One region of the Chitinophaga caeni genome, then DNA from elsewhere that is predicted to be linked to it. Evidence: riboswitches for the same ligand, from Rfam matches in the RefSeq annotation. Region 1 holds a riboswitch; each other region holds the start of a gene.
What was found. Region 1 has a riboswitch for cobalamin ahead of COR50_RS03045 (TonB-dependent receptor plug domain-containing protein). Riboswitches for the same ligand answer to the same signal wherever they lie in the genome.
Positions count from the first base shown of each region.

Region 2: another riboswitch for cobalamin. It lies ahead of COR50_RS10425 (DUF5074 domain-containing protein); the one in region 1 lies ahead of COR50_RS03045 (TonB-dependent receptor plug domain-containing protein).
Region 3: another riboswitch for cobalamin. It lies ahead of COR50_RS21175 (ribonucleoside-diphosphate reductase small subunit); the one in region 1 lies ahead of COR50_RS03045 (TonB-dependent receptor plug domain-containing protein).

Region 1 covers NZ_CP023777.1:745,835-751,909, forward strand. The annotation lists gene COR50_RS03035 (trans-sulfuration enzyme family protein) at 1-51, opposite strand, end outside; gene COR50_RS03040 (APC family permease) at 121-1,461, opposite strand; cobalamin riboswitch at 1,525-1,743, shown strand; gene COR50_RS03045 (TonB-dependent receptor plug domain-containing protein) at 1,840-3,771, shown strand; gene COR50_RS03050 (DUF6580 family putative transport protein) at 3,792-4,391, shown strand; gene COR50_RS03055 (ABC transporter substrate-binding protein) at 4,521-5,456, shown strand; gene cobU (bifunctional adenosylcobinamide kinase/adenosylcobinamide-phosphate guanylyltransferase) at 5,453-5,962, shown strand; gene cobT (nicotinate-nucleotide--dimethylbenzimidazole phosphoribosyltransferase) at 5,988-6,075, shown strand, end outside.
Region 2 covers NZ_CP023777.1:2,441,186-2,447,260, reverse strand. The annotation lists gene COR50_RS10430 (pirin family protein) at 1-783, opposite strand, end outside; gene COR50_RS10425 (DUF5074 domain-containing protein) at 940-2,250, opposite strand; cobalamin riboswitch at 2,318-2,503, opposite strand; gene COR50_RS10420 (hypothetical protein) at 2,750-2,947, shown strand; tRNA gene COR50_RS10415 (tRNA-Gln) at 3,292-3,362, opposite strand; tRNA gene COR50_RS10410 (tRNA-Gln) at 3,419-3,489, opposite strand; gene COR50_RS10405 (glycosyltransferase family 9 protein) at 3,603-4,640, opposite strand; gene COR50_RS10400 (DUF4254 domain-containing protein) at 4,637-5,242, opposite strand; gene COR50_RS10395 (APC family permease) at 5,917-6,075, opposite strand, start outside.
Region 3 covers NZ_CP023777.1:5,045,018-5,051,092, reverse strand. The annotation lists gene COR50_RS21190 (class I SAM-dependent methyltransferase) at 1-35, opposite strand, end outside; gene leuC (3-isopropylmalate dehydratase large subunit) at 46-1,449, opposite strand; gene COR50_RS21180 (hypothetical protein) at 1,648-3,201, shown strand; cobalamin riboswitch at 3,476-3,679, shown strand; gene COR50_RS21175 (ribonucleoside-diphosphate reductase small subunit) at 3,810-4,784, shown strand; gene COR50_RS21170 (ribonucleoside-diphosphate reductase subunit alpha) at 5,007-6,075, shown strand, end outside.

The DNA of each region.
Region 1 (6,075 bases):
GTACATCTCCCGATCTTCACCCAATTCATTAATAATGTATGATAAATCCATAAGCTCATTTTATTGCCTCAGCAATATGTCACGAATAATTAGACAAGCAACCTTAATTACCGTTTCAAATTAATTGTTGGTAATTTCCTCCCTGACTACCTTTTTAGCCCCAAAATATAATGGAAGCCCTACAAAGAAAATGCTCAAACCTATTAAGGCTCCTTTCCAATCTTGGATGAAAATATTTACAGTTACCATTAAATACACCAATACAAATATAAGTGTTGTATACGGGTATGATTTCATTTTATAAATCCCAAGCCCGTCCATAGACTTGGTTTTCCTTCGCAATACGAATATTGATGCCGCGGCGGATGCTAACCCGATCGTGTCGAAGAGCATCACGTATTTCAACATTTTATCGAAGGTGCCCAGGAAAAATATCACGATGATAATCAACGCGGTAAACACCGTTAAGGCTACTTGCTGCACCTGTGTTGCCGGGTTCACACGCATGAAAATAGCTGGCAAAACCCCATCTTCGGCCATTGCATAATACATGCGTGGGTTGCTAATCAAGTTCACATTAGCGTAGCCCATCACCGAGATAAACAATAATACCGAAGTAATCTTGAAGCCGCTTTCTCCGAAAAATGCCTGCATCATCCTCGAAGCTAAAGCATCGGTCGTTTTCAGTTGCTCGAAGCCAATCACTTTAATATATGCATAGTTGATCGTGAAATATGCCGTAATGATGATTGCCATGCCAATAAAAATGCCCTTGGGCATATTCCTGGCCGGCTCCTTGATGTCGCTTCCGAAGTTAATAGTTTGCTGGTACCCCCCGTAGGTAAAGAATACCGGCACCAAGGCGGCGCCAAACATGTATAACCAGTTATGACCGTTGTGTCCTGTTATAGATTCAACAGCTTTCGGCGCCTGGACATCCCCGACGAAGATCGTCATACACAATACCAACACCATTAATATCTTTATAACGGTTAGGATATTTTGCCAACTCGCACTCATGCGTATGCCGATCATATTTACCGTGTACAGTAGAGCTACTGTTCCAAAAGCAATTAATTTTAGACCGGCATTATTTTGCAGCGATGCCGGCAATAGTACCGGGCCAATGTATTCTGCCCCGATCATGCAAACCGCGGCCACCGAAGCTGCATTAGAGATCAATACCGTCCAGTTGATCATAAAAGCGTAAGCCGGGTGGTAACAGTAAGACATAACCTTGTAAAACCCACCGGCTTTGGGATAACGGGAGCCGATCTCTGCATAAGTCAAAGCCCCGCAAAGAGTTACGAAACCACCGATCACCCAAATCAGTAAAAATTGCCAAGGCTCATTTACTTCCCTGGAAACATTAATAGGTGTTCGGAATATTCCCATGCCTATCACAAGGCTCACCACGATCATGGTGAGATCGAATAATCCTAATTTGGGCTTGATGCTCATAGATTGTAAGATAATATTCAAAGATTAATTTTTATCGAAAATTTAAAATCCATCAAAATAGCGTAGGTTTGCCCTGTTATTGGTTGTGGAACAACACCCTAGTTGTCATCCACATTAAAAGGGAACACCGGTGCAAAACCGGGGCTATTCCCGTAGCTGTAATCCTGCCCCATTCATTTGGGGAATACATCCTTGGTATTCAAAGCCACTGTTTTCTTTGAAAATGGGAAGGCGCCACCGGATCAGGTAAGCCAGAAGACCTGCCAATTTCAACTACACACCACGCTTTCGGGAAAAAAGCGAGGATGTAAAGCCTTCCCGGCATTATATCTTTCATATTCCTGTTCCGTGGCATTTTTCAAGGATCGCTAAAAAATTATGCAAAAGAAGCAAATTATCCTCCCCCTCTTATTCTGGGGAGCCGGATTGTCTACAGCATTGGCGCAACATGGCCAACCGAAAGATTCAACCGCAACCAACCAGCTTAATACCGTCGTGGTAACCGCCGCCAAGTTCCCCAAGCAACTGTCGGAAACCGGTAAGGTTGTAACCGTAATTACAGCAGAAGATTTAAAAAGGAACAGTGGCAAAACTTTAAGCTCCATCCTTAATAACCAAGCTGGGATCGTTGTTAACGGCGCCGAAAACAACCTGGGCTCCAACCAGGAAGTTTATACCAGGGGCGCTTCCAGTGGCAATACTTTGATCCTGATCGATGGTATTCCACTTTACGATGCCTCTACCATTAATAATACGTTTGATATAAATTTTTTACCTGTCTCACAGATCGAAAGAATCGAGATACTAAAGGGCAGCCAATCAACTTTATACGGCTCTGATGCCACTGCCGGGGTAATTAATATTATCACCAAGAAAAATGCCGATAAACCTTTAGGCATATCCGGCCAGTTGGCTTACGGTAGTTACGATACTTACAACGCCAATGCGAACCTCGGCGGTCAAGCCGGGAAATGGTCTTACCAGGCCGGGTACAATTATCTCTCCAGCAAGGGATTTTCCAGCGCTTATGATTCCACCGGCAAACAAAATTTTGATAAGGATGGCTTTACCCGCAACCAGGGCTATGCAAGCATAGGTTTTAAACCTGGAGATAACTGGGAAATAAAAGGATTCGTCAATTATTCGAAATATACAACCGGCTTAGATGGCGGCGCATTCCTCGATCAAACCCGGAATAAACTACATAATAATACCTTGCTCGCAGGCATTAACAACCGTTATAATTTCAAGAAAGGTAGCTGGTTCTTTACATACAATTATCAAAAGAATGATCGCCACCAAATGAAAGATTCCGTTACGGAATTTGACTACTATTATTATGCAGATTATATCTCCAATACACATCAATTGGAAACTTATGTCAACTTCGATCTGACCAAGGAAGTACAGCTGATCGTGGGCGCTGATTACCGTACGTCTAATACGGACGAGCAATACAAGTCGGCATTTCCCATTACAGGCTTGGGTCCTGACAGTGCGCATATGAATCAATTCAGCCATTACGCTTCATTGTTCTTGCATAATCTCGGTGGTTTTACAATGGAAATCGGCGGCAGGTTCAATTACCATTCCGTTTATGGAAACAATCAAACGATTTCGTTCAACCCTGCATATGTTATCAACGATAAGCATAAGATTTTTGCCAATATATCCAGCGCTTATAAAACACCCACTTTATATCAATTATTTTCCGAGTTTGGAAACCGTAACCTAAACCCTGAATCTTCGTTAAACTATGAAGCAGGTTACCAAGGCTTTTATTCAAAAAAGATCAATTTCAGGGTTACAGGCTTTTTCCGGGAAGTTAAAAACTGGATCGATTTCTATTCCGGGATTTATCCGGAGCCAAGTTATTATGTAAATGCAGACAAACAGGAAATATACGGAGCCGAGATTGAAGGCAACTGGAATATAACGGATGACCTGCGTTTCAACTTGAATTACACGTACGTAAAAGGTAAAACTATTGATAAAGACAGCACCTACAACAATTTGTTCCGCAGGCCGGAACATGCATTAAATGCAGGTTTAGGTTACCAGGTCAATGATCAACTTTTCCTTTCCCTGGTAGGTAAATGGTATAGCAAGCGCTGGGAGAAGCAGTATAATGCACCTTCCGTTCCATTGAAAAGTTATTATACGGTAGATGTATACGCATCTTATCAAATCAATAAACATCTCAACCTTTTCGTTGACGCCCGCAATATCACCGATCAAGAATATTTTGATATCTGGGGATATAATAACAGGAAATTCAATGTCAACGGCGGATTACAATTTAATTTTTAATATACACATATAATAATCACATGATGGAAAACAAGAAAATTAACCCGAGAACAGGTTTATTAGTACTCTTCATCCTGATTGTAGGAACCCTGAGAGTGCTTAATAGCGGTGAGCTTACCCCCTTTTCTAATTTCACACCGATCGGTGCAATGGCCCTGTTTGGCGGCGCTTATTTTTCGGACAAATGGAAGGCTTACCTGTTTCCTTTATTGGCTTTATGGCTAAGCGATGTTGTAATGATGCAGTTTGTTTATAAATCTGATTTAAGTGGATTGTTATACCGGGGCTGGTATTACAACTATATTGCATTTGCCGGCATGGTGCTTATCGGCCAATGGATACATAAAATTACCGTCATGAAATTTATCCTGGGTGCGGTTGGCGCCGCATTATTTCACTGGATCGTATCTGACTTCGGTGTATGGATGTCAGGCGGCACCAACATCCTTACCGGTCAACCATTTACGAGGGATTTCAACGGTTATTTGCAATGCTTGGACCTGGCGATTCCATATTTGCAAAGAATGTTACTTGGAAATATTATGTACGGGGCCATCATGTTTGGAACTTACGAACTCATCAAACGTAAATATCCAACACTGGCATACGCGAATGCATAGGCGCAGCGTGTCTCCATCCATATTTCCGGGTATTTTATGTTCCCGCCAATATTGCTAATAAATCCTGATCCCGCTATGCCAAACATATATTGCCATAGCGGGATTTTCATATCAACAAATCCTTTGAAAATGATTTGCTCTTCATTTTTACCGGCAGCTACCCAAATGATCTACGATATGGGATTATCCCATCACCTGCAAGGGGTTACATTTGAATGTCCACCCGTTGCAAAAGGGCAACCTGCTATTGTTAGATGCGTGCTTGAAGGGTTCCAATATTCAAGTACGGAGATAGACCGTATCTTTTCTGCCTCCAAAGCACAGGGAAAAAGTTTATACTTCGTAGACGAGCCGCTTCTTGCCAAAATTGCACCTAGTATCATCTTCACGCAAGATGTCTGCGAGGTTTGCCAAATCGATACACGCTGTACCCAACAGGCCATAGATGCTTTACCCCAAAAACCAGAAATCGTTACGCTTTCACCGGACAACCTCGATGACGTTTTTCAATGCGCGGTTGATATCGCCCAAGCCCTTGGGGAAGAGTCTGCTGCTTTTCATTACCTTGCAAAGTTGCAATCAAGAATTGATGGCATTATCGATACATTACGGCAGCACCGGGCAAAGCTCAAAAGGGTAATGCTGATGGAATGGATGCACCCGGTTTATAATTGCGGGCATTGGATCCCGATGCAAATTGCCTACGCTGGCGGGGTGGATATGCTGTCTAACCCCGGCGGGGATTCCATTGTCACTTCCTGGGAAAAAATAAAGAAGTATAACCCCGAGATACTAGTAATAGCTCCTTGCGGGTTCATGATTGATAGGAGTATGGAAGAAATTCACCTGCTAACCGGGCTCGATGGTTGGAAGCAATTGAAAGCCGTGCAGGATAATAAGGTTTACCTGGCAGATTACGATTTGTTTACACAACCCAGCGCCAGCACATTGGTGGATGGTATTAGCGTATTATCACATATCTTCCACCCGGAGATATGCGAAATACCCAATCGCCTGTTAACAAAATTTAAACATCTTCCCCAAGAAATAGAAGTTTTTATATGATACATTTTATTACCGGTGGCGCCAGGTCAGGTAAAAGTAGTTACGCGCAAAATTGTGCCCTGGAACTGGATACAAACCCCGTATACGTTGCCACAGCAAAAATTTGGGATAAAGAATTTGAACAAAGGGTCAAAAGACACCAAGCAGATCGTACCGAAGAATGGACTAACTACGAGGAAACACTATATCTAAGTAAGTTACCTTTAAATGGGAAAACAGTTGTGATCGATTGCGTTACCTTATGGTTGACAAATTTCTTTTTACATCACGAACAGGATATTGAATGTTGTTTGAAGGAATTTAAAAAAGAAATAGATCAATTATTAAATTATCAAGGAAATATATTCATCGTAAGCAACGAAATCGGCATGGGCGTTCACGCGGAAACAGAAGTGGGGCGAAAGTTCACGGACCTGCAAGGGTTTGCTAATCAATATGTAGCTTCGAAAGCCACTTCCGTTACATTGATGGTTTCAGGTATCCCTATGAAGATCAAGGGGCAATGACTTTAGCAGAACATAAACACAAAATATGTTATTTAATATATCAACACCTGGAGTAGAGATACAAGCAGCCTTACAGGATAAAATAAATCAGAAAACAAAACCTATCGGGGCTC
Region 2 (6,075 bases), 1.7 Mb from region 1:
GTCCTTAATAACCAGGGGTTCATCTAATGGCGGTGCAGAAAGGAACAGGATTTGCGCATTCCCGTTTGCCGTTATTTTGAGTTCTTCGCGTTCTTTATCCAATACGGCGAGTTGATGCTCATGGACGGGGTTATCCTCATCATCATTTAAAGTAACGGAACCGTTGGCAACATATAACAAGGCCCAATTCCCGGCAGGTACTTCTAAACAAACATCGTGATTATTATGGATCTCCCCGGTAATGGCAATAATAGGTTGCTTGGTTTCTATCGGGCCTTTCGCCCCCTTGTAATGCCCGATCGGCAACCGTAGATTCACACCCAATTCATCCACGATAACAGGGATGGCTACCTTTACAGCGCTTTGATACACCGGTTGATCCATCTTGAACTTGGCAGGAACATTCAACCAGAGTTGCAATAACTCGTAAGTTCCACCTAAGCCGGCGAACCGTGCCGAAGGATTTTCACAATGCAAGATTCCGCTACCTGCAAATAAATATTGAACATCGCCCGGTTTCAATATGGTTTCATGCCCCGCGTTATCATAATGATACCCTTCTCCTTGCAGCATAAATGTTACCGTTGCAAAACCGCGGTGAGGATGCGGCTCTACAATTTTCGCATCTGAAGACTGCTTAATTTCCGTCGGCATTACATGTTGCCAAAGTACAACAGGATTTGCAGAAGTTAATTTACGGTTCGGGATCAATTGCAATACTTTCTCCTTCGCATAGGCATTTTTGACAACCCCATTCAAGATAAAAACCAAATTCTTCTTCATATGGACGAGCGTGTTTCATTTATTATTTATAACAAATAATCACACTTATAGTTGTCAATATTCTTGCCAAACAAGCTTTCGATAAGTATCAAAAAAATGGAGCTTCATAACGAAGCTCCATTGTAATATAAACTATTAGAAAATTTATAGTCAAGGCTAATACATCAATAACATGGCAGGGAAATGATAGCCATTAAACGTAATCTTTTTATTCACGGCGCCGGAGGTTGCGTTGATGAAATACAGGTAATTCACATTCCCTCCGTAAGAACTGTTGGTTGCCGTTGCCACGATTTCATTTTTCCATGCATTGTAAGCAATCGCTGCTCCGTAAAAATATTCTCCTCCCGGTAACGTGAAGAAAGGTTCGCTAACGCTGGAAGCATTTCCTTTCAGGTAGCGATATATCTTGGCGCCGCCGGCCCATCCGTCCGGGGGTGCGATATAAACGGAATTGTCTTTGCTGGATGTTGTCATCGGCACACTTCTCCATGCACCCCAAGGCGAGGTAGTAGTAAATGGTAAAGTAATCGTATCCGCGGCCAAGTTATTCGGGTTCATCCCCCATAATTTATTGTCCTTGGCAGCGTATATCAAACCATCTTTAGCGGCAGCGAAACCGAAATCTGCCTGTCCTAATTTTTTAATAGTGCTATAATTCGTAGAGCGGAAAACCACGATACCGCTATCGCGGGTCAATGCGAAAACACGGTCCCCGTATTGTAACATGTTTCCTACAGGCCCCGTAATGTTAGGCACCTTGGTACCATCGATTGTCATGGTAGAGAGATTGACCACGTAAACACCATCGTTCGTACCAAGTAATCCCCTCTCGGTATCCAAACCGAGGAAAGAAGTCCCGAAATCACCGGGTAAATTATCGATTCTACCGAGCTCTTTCATTGTGTAAGGATCAACTTTAACCAATGGTCCACCTGCTTTTACCACGAGGTACATCTTATCGAAACTAACCGTTCCATATTGCAAGGTATTACCGATTTCGCCAAGGGCTTTACCGGGGTTTTCCTTGATAAACACACTGTCAGTCAACTCATCGCGCAGGTAACTATAAAATAAAACATTGCCGGTACCATGACCAAACCAGCCTTCGGTAATCAGGCTAAAACCGAGGTCATATTCACCAGGAGAGAAAATTTGATATACCCCGGAATCTTTTCCGGCGGCATTGCTAGCCGTAAACACAACCCTATGGTTACCGCGGCTGGAAGCAGTGTAGGTATAAGCGGTATCTTTACTAACTTCCTCGTTATCCACCTTCCACTGAAAACTCGCGCCATCTTTCATTTCCACGGTAGGCTTCAGGTCAACCGACTGGCCGACATCTATCGTATCCATGCTAAATTCCGTGGTAACGAACGGGCGGATCGTAGGATCATCATTATTTTTATTACAAGCAACAACAAGAATGGCAGCTAAAGCTAACCAACCTATTAAATTTTTCTTCATGTGGGTGTGTTTGTATCTATTTTAAGTTTATACTCTTCGATCCAGCTCATCTTTTCGCCCGAAAGAAGGATGGCAATACAAACGGGCAGGTCTTCTGGCTTACTTGTACTTGGCAGCCTTCCCGTAATGAAGTACAGTGGCAGGGGAAAGCCAAGTAATTTTATCAAGTTTACAGCTACGGGGATAGCTCCAGGTTTCCACTGGATTCCCTTTTCATACATCGACAGATGTAACCCGGTTGCAGGCGCAAACCTACATTTTAGCGCGGTATTCTCCAAATCTTAGAACGGTGGGGGAAGGGAATATGTTACATGGTGTACTTTGTTTTCCGAATTAAAAAAATTAAACATTGCTTGAAAATAGCTTTTGATTGATCACCGATGTTGGAAATTGAATATCGATTTTCAATGAAAAATTATCGTATCCCTTAAAAGTTCGATTCAATGTCCACCTGCTCGTTTCTTGTACTTTTTTGCTTGCCCCAAAACGAGTACCAAAAATGGCACAAATTGGCCATCACGGCCGCCAATTTGATCGCGCGATCGAGCTTTTGTACAAGTGTATCGGCAAGCTACCGTTCCCTATCAACGGTGCGAAGTTCCATGGTTTCCTGGTGGGGCTGAATATATCATCCTTCGCTTATTTCCTTGACCTGGTAAGGAATTCAAGTAAATTTAAAGCAATATTAGCCGGATAACAATGATTAAAAATCATATTTATTGCCTGGGTATAAAGTTCAGATTGGAGAGCTAAACATGCCTGAAACCGGGCTTTCACAATTATTGGGTTACCGTTCCCGAAAACCGGAAATACTATCCGGCAAAAGAGAGTTAAGCCTTGGTATGATTCGAAAACTATACGATAAATTATACATTCCCGCAGCAATATCGATCCGGGAATTCAGGCAAAACGACAAATTTTCCGATACAAGAATTTGGTTATCCGGGCTTGAAGTTAGGAGTGAATTTAACTTACTAATTAATAAGAAAACAAAAAAGGATAAGACCAACATCCTATCCTTTCATATTATAACTTTTTATGTTGCCCGACCTGGATTCGAACCAAGACAAACAGAACCAAAATCTGTCGTACTACCATTATACTATCGGGCAATCGAAATGCTTGTATTTAAGAACTTAACTGAGCCTAGCAACTAAACTTGTTATTGTTGCCCGACCTGGATTCGAACCAAGACAAACAGAACCAAAATCTGTCGTACTACCATTATACTATCGGGCAAGCATTTCGTTTGGGATGGCAAAAGTAGAACTTTTTTTATTTCTGCAAAATATTTTTTTGATTTTCAATCATTTTTTTTGTCGAAACAGGATACAAATAAGTCTTTTAAAGATTTATTTTTTTATCACATTATCCACTTTATGCGTTATCATCGGGGGCAATATCTGCTCCATACATGCCCAATCTCCACGGAAACAAGTTTTATTACCGAAAACCGAGCAAGGCCGGCACGAAAGATCAACCTGCACGGCATTCATCATTTCCTGGCCATAGCCCATGAATCCCGCGTAAGGGTGCGTTGCACCCCAAATGCTCACCACCGGCACCGCGAATAAGGATGCCAGGTGCATATTGGCCGAATCCATACTCAACATAACATCGAGATTGGATATCACGTCTAATTCTTCATTTAAGCCAATTTTCCCGGCTAATGAGACTACTGACGGATATTTTACTTCCAATTCGTTTAAAGCCCGAATTTCGGCCTCTCCACCCCCAAAAAGCAATACTTTAACACCTGGTTGCGCTGCATAATGTTGAATGACTTCCTTCATATTATCCAGGGGATACATTTTTTCCCGGTGCGCTGCAAACGGCGCTATTCCTATCCAGGTATCGGTTCGCTTCTCCCCCGTCAATTGTAAGGTACCCGGTTGCAATGTTTTCTGCTGCCTTTCGATTGGTAGTAGATCAAATTGCAAACCCAGCTCTCGAAATACGCTTGCATAACGATCTACGGTGCTTTGCAAAGGTTTCAATTCCTTGTTTTCGCGGCGGGTCAACGCTTTCTTTTCTGCACGGCCTTTATCAATTACGGCAACTTTTGTCCCCGCCAACTTAAAAAACGTACGTAAAACCTGGGAACGCAATACCTGGTGAAGATCTGCTAAGGCATCGATCTTATAACTTTTCCTGATTTCCCTGGATAGCTTGTACAAACCGGGAACGCCTTTATGCGCCCCTTTTACATCGGCAGGGAAAAACACGAGGCCCGGGACATCTTCACACAGCGCTCCCCACTTTTTATTAGTGACGAAAACGATCTGCAAACCGGGGTTTGCTGCCAATACGGAACGTATCACGGGAATGCACATCGCCACATCACCCATCGCTGAAAAGCGGGTCGCTAATATGGTTCGTAATTTGCTCATTTCTTGTTCGCGTAAAGTACCGGGTTCAAGCTGGGGTCATTATACATCTTCATTTGCTTGTACACTTTCATGTACTTCCTGCCCCCCTCGATATCCTGCAATAAACTCTCTATAGCCGTGGATAGGTCTACTTGCTGTGTTAACAGGATATCCAGCTTGGATTGGCAAACGGCCCTATGCTCTTCACTGGCATCTTGCCGTGTCGCCTCTTCACGCATATGGTAAATTTTCAAGGCAAGGATAGACAAACGATCAATTGCCCAAGCAGGGCTCTCCGTGTTGATCGTAGCCGATGGCAATACGTTCACATCCTTAAATTTTTCCAGGAAATAACTATCGATATATTCTACCACATCGGTACGCTCCTGGTTAGATTTATCGATCCAACGCTTCAATTTCAACGCTGCTACCGGGTCGATATTCGGATCACGGATAATATCTTCCAGGTGCCATTGAACCGTATCAATCCAATTTTTTAGATATAAAAGATGTTCAATGTCAGCTTTATTATAAGGGTTTTCTATGCCGCGGTGCACGTCATTATGCAAATGAAAATCCGTTATAGCTTGATTAAATACTTTGGTACACAATTCTGTAAACATGCGACAAAAGTAAATTTCTAATCTGATAAAATAAAAATCCGCTGCTAAATTCCCTCCAAGATTTTTAGCATGGCCGGGTGGCCCACTGAAGCCGGGCATAAAAATAGGCACATTGTAGAGACAATGTGCCGTGCATAAAATCATGTGAATGTTCGAGAATGCAATACTTCAGCTAATAAAACACCCGTTTTATTAGCAATATTTTGATAGATCGGTTCTTGATTTGCTCCATGCCTTACTAACATAGCACCGGGCTAACGGCCATCAGAACAATGTTGGTAATATTTTTATAAAATGTAAAGTATCTAATAGAAGCTATTCTAAATGGTAAACAAAAAATGGTACATCGTTTTAAAGTCGACCGGGTTAAAATTTTGTATAAAGTTAGCTTTCAATAAATACAGATCTTGACTTTAATTCTCACTGTCCTGAGGTTATTTGCAATTTAATACTCTTTACTGCAATATAGACCGCAGTCTTAAATTTCCTTCACCTAAAAATAGAACAAAAAATCTATTATAAAAAATTTTATTATAATAATTATACACGCATTTTAATTGGCTGTTTCTCTAACAGTTTATATCACAATTATTCACATAAAACAAAAACGGCAATACATAAATGCACTGCCGTTTACTTGATTGAAACAGGATTCGTTTTACCGAATTTTTATTTTAAACAGTTTTCTTGTTAGCGGATCTCGCGAGATAGTAAATCGGGATACCGATCAAGATAATTCCCAAACCAAATAATGCGTAGGTAGTTTCCGTATACAACAGTAACAATGCCAAACCGGATGCTACTGCAACATAAATAGCCGGTAACACCGGGTA
Region 3 (6,075 bases), 980 kb from region 1:
GCGTGCTGTTCTTTATATAAAGTTGCGTTCCACATAAGTTTAATTTTATGATGCTAACATTTCCCTTACATCTACTACTTTACCGGTGATGGCGGCTGCGGCAGCCGTTAAAGGGCTAGCCAGGAAAGTGCGGGCATTAGGGCCTTGCCTTCCTTCGAAGTTCCTGTTAGATGTAGAGATACAATATTTTCCAGCGGGAATTTTGTCTTCGTTCATGCCCAGGCAAGCGGAGCATCCCGGTTGGCGCAATTGGAACCCGGCAGATTCAAATACTTTATCAATACCTTCTTCAATAGCTTGCGCTTCCACTTGCTTGGAACCCGGAACGATCCATACGGTTACATCATCGGCCTTCTGCTTACCTTTCACAAACTCGGCCACCTGGCGTAAGTCTTCGATACGGCTGTTGGTGCAGCTACCGATAAATACATAATCCACTTTCTTGCCGAGCAATTGGCTGCCCGGTTGTAAGTCCATATAGGAGAGGGATTTCGAGAAGGACGGTTTTTCATGTTCCGCGATCTCGGTAAGCGCCGGGATGTGTTGTGTTACACCCATGCCCATTCCCGGGTTGGTGCCGTAGGTAATCATCGGTTCAATATCATCGGCCTCGAATGTTAATACACTCTCAAATTGAGCATCTGCATCCGAATACAACGTTTTCCAATATTCCAGGGCTTTGTCCCAATCAGCGCCTTGGGGTGCAAATTCGCGACCCTTGATATAATCGAATGTTACTTCATCAGGGGCAATCATACCGCCGCGGGCGCCCATTTCGATGCTCATGTTGCAGATGGTCATGCGGGCTTCCATGCTCAGGCTACGGATAGCTTCCCCGGCATATTCCACGAAATAACCGGTAGCGCCAGAGGCAGAGATCTTGGAGATAATATATAAGATGATGTCTTTCGAAACCACGCCCGGTTTTAACTGGCCGTTGATTTCAATTTTCATCCTTTTCGGTTTGTATTGAAGGATACATTGTGTTGCCAAAACTTGTTCTACCTCGGAAGTACCGATACCGAATGCGATAGCGCCGAAAGCGCCGTGCGTGCTAGTGTGGCTATCACCGCAAACGATGGTCATGCCCGGTAGGGTAATGCCCAGCTCCGGCCCGATTACGTGAACGATACCTTGATACGGATGGCCGAGTCCGTATAGCTCTACGCCGAAAGCCGCGGTGTTTTCAGTTAACATTTCAACCTGTTTGCGGCTCAATGCTTCCTTGATCGGCAGGTGCTGATCCATCGTAGGCACATTATGGTCGGCAGTGGCGCGGGTCTTATTGGGTCTGAAAACAGGGATGCCCCTTTTACGCAAACCATCGAAGGCCTGCGGGCTGGTTACTTCGTGGATAAAATGCGTGTTGATGTAAATTACATCCGGGTGCCCTGGTTGGCTCGCTACAACGTGGTTCTCCCAAATTTTGTCAAATAATGTTTTTCCCATTCGTAAATTACTTTAGTATTTGCTTTTGTATGCCGTTTCCTATTTTTGTAATAATCGGTAACTTCGATAACGTTTACTCAAATCTAACGGTCAACAGCCTTACGGTATATGGTGACTTTTCATCTATTTACGATATACAACCGCCCTTTAGAGGATGTAATGAATTGATAACTAGTATTTTATAAACATCTTTCAACGATGCCCAACAGCCAGAACGATGCCTTATTTATATTGATAAAAACCTTGACGAAAGCAGAGAAAAGGAATTTTCAGTTGGCGTTTAACAAGAATAATTCCAAGGAAGATGTACTTTTCATACAATTATTCAACGCGATGGATCGCTTGAATACTTACGATGAGGAGCAACTGCTGAAAAAAACGCCCGGGATTAAAAAACAACAATTATCAAATGTAAAGGCGCATTTATATAAACAATTATTGACAAGTTTACGCTTATTGTACAAGCAGAAAGATCCGATGATCGATTTAAGGGAGCAGATCGATTATGCTAGGGTGCTGTATAACAAAGGTTTATATACGCAAAGTTTAAAATTACTTTCCAAGGCAAAAGCTAGTGCCAAGGAACAGGAGGAAGTGCTGCTTTGGTTTGAAATTATAGAATTTGAGAAACTGATCGAATCCCGGCACATTACCCGGAGCTTGGAAAATAGGGCTGATGAACTGAGCGAGGAATCAATCATGCTCAATGCGCACCTTACGAACGTGAGCCGACTTTCCACTTTGGCCTTACGTATGTACGGTCTTTACCTGAAGCTGGGCCATGCCCGCAATGAGAAAGATGTGTTGATGATCAAGAGTTTTTTTGACATCAGCCTCAATTCTAATATGCCGTCCGAGTTGAGTTTCTATGAAAAGATTTATTTCTATCAAGCCTATTGCTGGTATTACTATATTTTGCAGGATTTCTTAATGTATTACCGGTATACGCAGAAGTGGGTGGACTTATGCGATGAATATCCGTCTCTCAAGAAAAATGATCCGGATCTTTATATCAAGGGGATGCATAATTTGCTGACGGCGCACTTTTACAATGCAAACGGTGAGCGGTTTGCAGACGTTTTGCATGCCTTGGAAGATTATACGGCTAATAACAAGGATATGTTTAATGAAAGTACCGCTACCAGCGCTTTTGTATATATCTACACGGCCAAGATCAACCAGCATTTCATGATGGGGACTTTCTCCGAAGGACTTTCGCTGGTTCCCGAGGTTGAAGAGCAAATTTGCCAGCACCAATTAACGGTGGACCAACACCGTGTATTAGTTTTTTATTACAAGATAGCCTGTTTGTATTTCGGTAGCGGGGATAATAATAATGCCATTGTTTATCTAAATAAAATCATACACTTACGTATCGGTAATTTGCGTGCAGATATCCAATGCTTCGCGAGGATATTACACCTGATCGCGCATTATGAACTGGAGAATTATAGCCTGGTAGAATATTTAATAAAATCCGTTTACCATTTCATTGCCAAGAATAAAGATTTGGGTTTGGTCATGGAAGAGATATTGAAATTCCTCCGTAAGAACATTTATGCGCATCCGAAAGCATTAAGGGCAGCATTCATCGATTTAAAAGATCGCTTGGTAGAACTTTCCAAAAATCCATATGAAAGAAGATCCTTTCTTTACCTCGATATTATCTCCTGGCTGGAAAGTAAAATTGATGGTGTGCCCGTGCAGGATGTAATCCGGGAAAAGTTCAAAAATAAGGTTCCGCGGATTTAGTTTTTTACAAGGTAGGGGTCCATCCAGGAAATGCTATAACTTATTGAAGGAGAGTGTCATTTTAGTAAGAAAAAATGAATGGAATATTGTTGCCTATAAAATGTGTTTATTACAGATTATTAATTATTACCATGCCAAAAAAGTTGATGAAAAGGCACTAAAATTACTGTAACCTTTACCCCTATTAGCTTCACAAAAAGTTTAAAACTTTTATTAACACCTGTTAGCAACTTTATCGACCGGGGCATTTCTTGATCATTACATTTGCAATAGTTCTTGACTTCGTTGCAATGGTTCTTAGCAAAGAGAGATGAAAAGGGAATCGTGTGAAACTCACGAGCAGACGCGCTACTGTGATTCCGATAATGAATGGTTCATTATCCGTTGCCCAAAATCCACTGACCACTCGCTTAACCAACGGGGAAGGTGCGGTACCGGGAAGGAAAGCCAGGAGACCTGCCAATGCAACGTTTATGTCGAAACCTTCGCGTTCCAAGGTATTTGGCCCGGGTGTACATCACCTAATCTTTTACCACGTACTCTTTGCTGGTACGGGAACGGCAGTAATTTGAATTTTTTCACACATTGTTGCCAAAAATATTATCTATATGAACAACGAGAATGAGATACTTCTAAAAGAAAACAAAGACAGGTTTGTTTTATTACCGATTAATTATCCCAAGATCTGGGAAATGTACAAGAGGCATGAGGCTAGTTTTTGGACTGCTGAAGAGATTGATTTGAGCGGCGACTTAAAAGATTGGGCGAATATGTCGGATGGCGAGCGTCATTTTATTTCCCATGTATTAGCTTTTTTCGCTGCTAGTGACGGTATTGTTAATGAAAACCTGGCCGTGAACTTCATGAGCGAAGTTCAAATCCCGGAAGCCCGTTGTTTTTACGGTTTCCAAATCATGATGGAAAATATTCACTCCGAAACATATGCATTGCTGATCGACACTTACGTGAAAGATCCGGCAGAGAAAGACCGTTTGTTCCACGCCGTAGAAACTGTTCCTGCTGTGAAGAAGAAAGCAGAATGGGCTTTGCGTTGGATTGAGAACGGGAATTTTGCAGAGCGCCTCGTAGCTTTTGCCGCGGTAGAAGGCATTTTCTTCTCCGGTAGCTTCTGTTCTATCTTCTGGTTGAAAAAGCGCGGTTTAATGCCGGGTTTAACTTTCTCAAACGAATTGATCAGCCGCGATGAAGGGATGCACTGTGAATTTGCTTGCTTGTTATACAGCATGTTGGAAGGAAAATTATCCGAAACGCAAGTGCATGAAATCATCGGGGATGCCGTTGCTATTGAGAAAGAATTTATTATCGATGCTTTACCTGCTGCCCTGATCGGGATGAATAGCGAGTTGATGAGCCAGTATATCGAGTTCGTTGCGGATCGTTGGTTGTCGGAACTGGGTTGTAAGAAAATGTTTAACACTGCCAACCCGTTTGATTTCATGGAGATGATTTCATTGCAAGGTAAAACGAACTTCTTCGAGAAGAGGGTCGGTGATTATCAAAAAGCCGGCGTTTTGGGCGGTAACAAGGATGCCCAGACGTTTAGTCTCGATGAAGATTTTTAGATTTTGCAGCCGAGGTTCGCGAACCTCGGCAGACAGCCGCGAACCACGGCAGACAGCCGCGAACCACGGCAGACAGTCGCGAACCTCGGCAGACAGCCGCGAACCTCGGCAGACAGTCGCGAACCTCGGCAGACAGCCGCGAACCTCGGCAGACAGGCATGACAGGCGCGCAATCAAATACCAATTGAAAAATATTATTACTACCCATAAAATTTACCGCGTATGTTTGTTATTAAAAGAGATGGCCGTAAGGAATCTGTTAAATTTGACAAGATTACGGCACGTATTGAGAAGTTGTGCTACGGATTGAACCCCGATTATGTTGATGCGATAGATGTAGCAAAGAAGGTGATCCTTGGTTTGTACGATGGCGTCACGACCACCGAGTTGGATAACCTCGCTGCCGAAACAGCCGCATCACTCACCACCAAGCATCCGGATTATGCTTTGTTGGCTTCCCGCATCGCGGTAAGTAACTTACACAAGAACACTACGAAGTCGTTTTCCAAAACGATGAAGAAATTATATGAATACATCGATCCTAAAGTGGGCAAACCTGCTCCATTATTAAGTGATGAGGTGTATGAAATCATCAAGAAAAATGCGGATACGCTCGATTCTAATATCATTTATGATCGTGATTTCGCGTACGACTATTTTGGTTTCAAAACTTTGGAACGTTCTTACTTGCTCAAAGTTGACGGTAAGATCGCCGAGCGTCCGCAACATATGATCATGCGCGTGGCTGTTGGCATTCATAAAGATGATATCGAGAGCGTGATCAAAACTTACAACCTGATGTCTGAACGTTGGTTCACGCATGCAACACCTACCTTGTTTAATGCCGGTACCCCTAAACCGCAAATGAGTAGCTGTTTCTTGCTGAGCATGAAAGACGACAGCATCGAAGGTATTTACGATACGCTGAAACAAACAGCCAAAATTTCTCAAAGCGCCGGAGGTATCGGTTTAAGCATTCACAATATCCGTGCTACGGGTTCCTATATCAGTGGTACCAACGGTACTTCCAACGGTATCATCCCGATGTTGCGTGTCTTCAACGACACTGCGCGTTATGTTGACCAAGGTGGTGGCAAGCGTAAAGGCGCTTTCGCTATTTACCTGGAGCCTTGGCATGCCGATGTCTTCGAATTCCTGGACCTGCGTAAAAACCACGGTAAGGAAGAATTACGTGCCCGCGATTTGTTCTATGCACTGTGGATCTCTGACCTATTTATGAAACGTGTGGAGTCTGACGGCGATTGGAGCTTGTTCTGCCCGCATGAAGCAC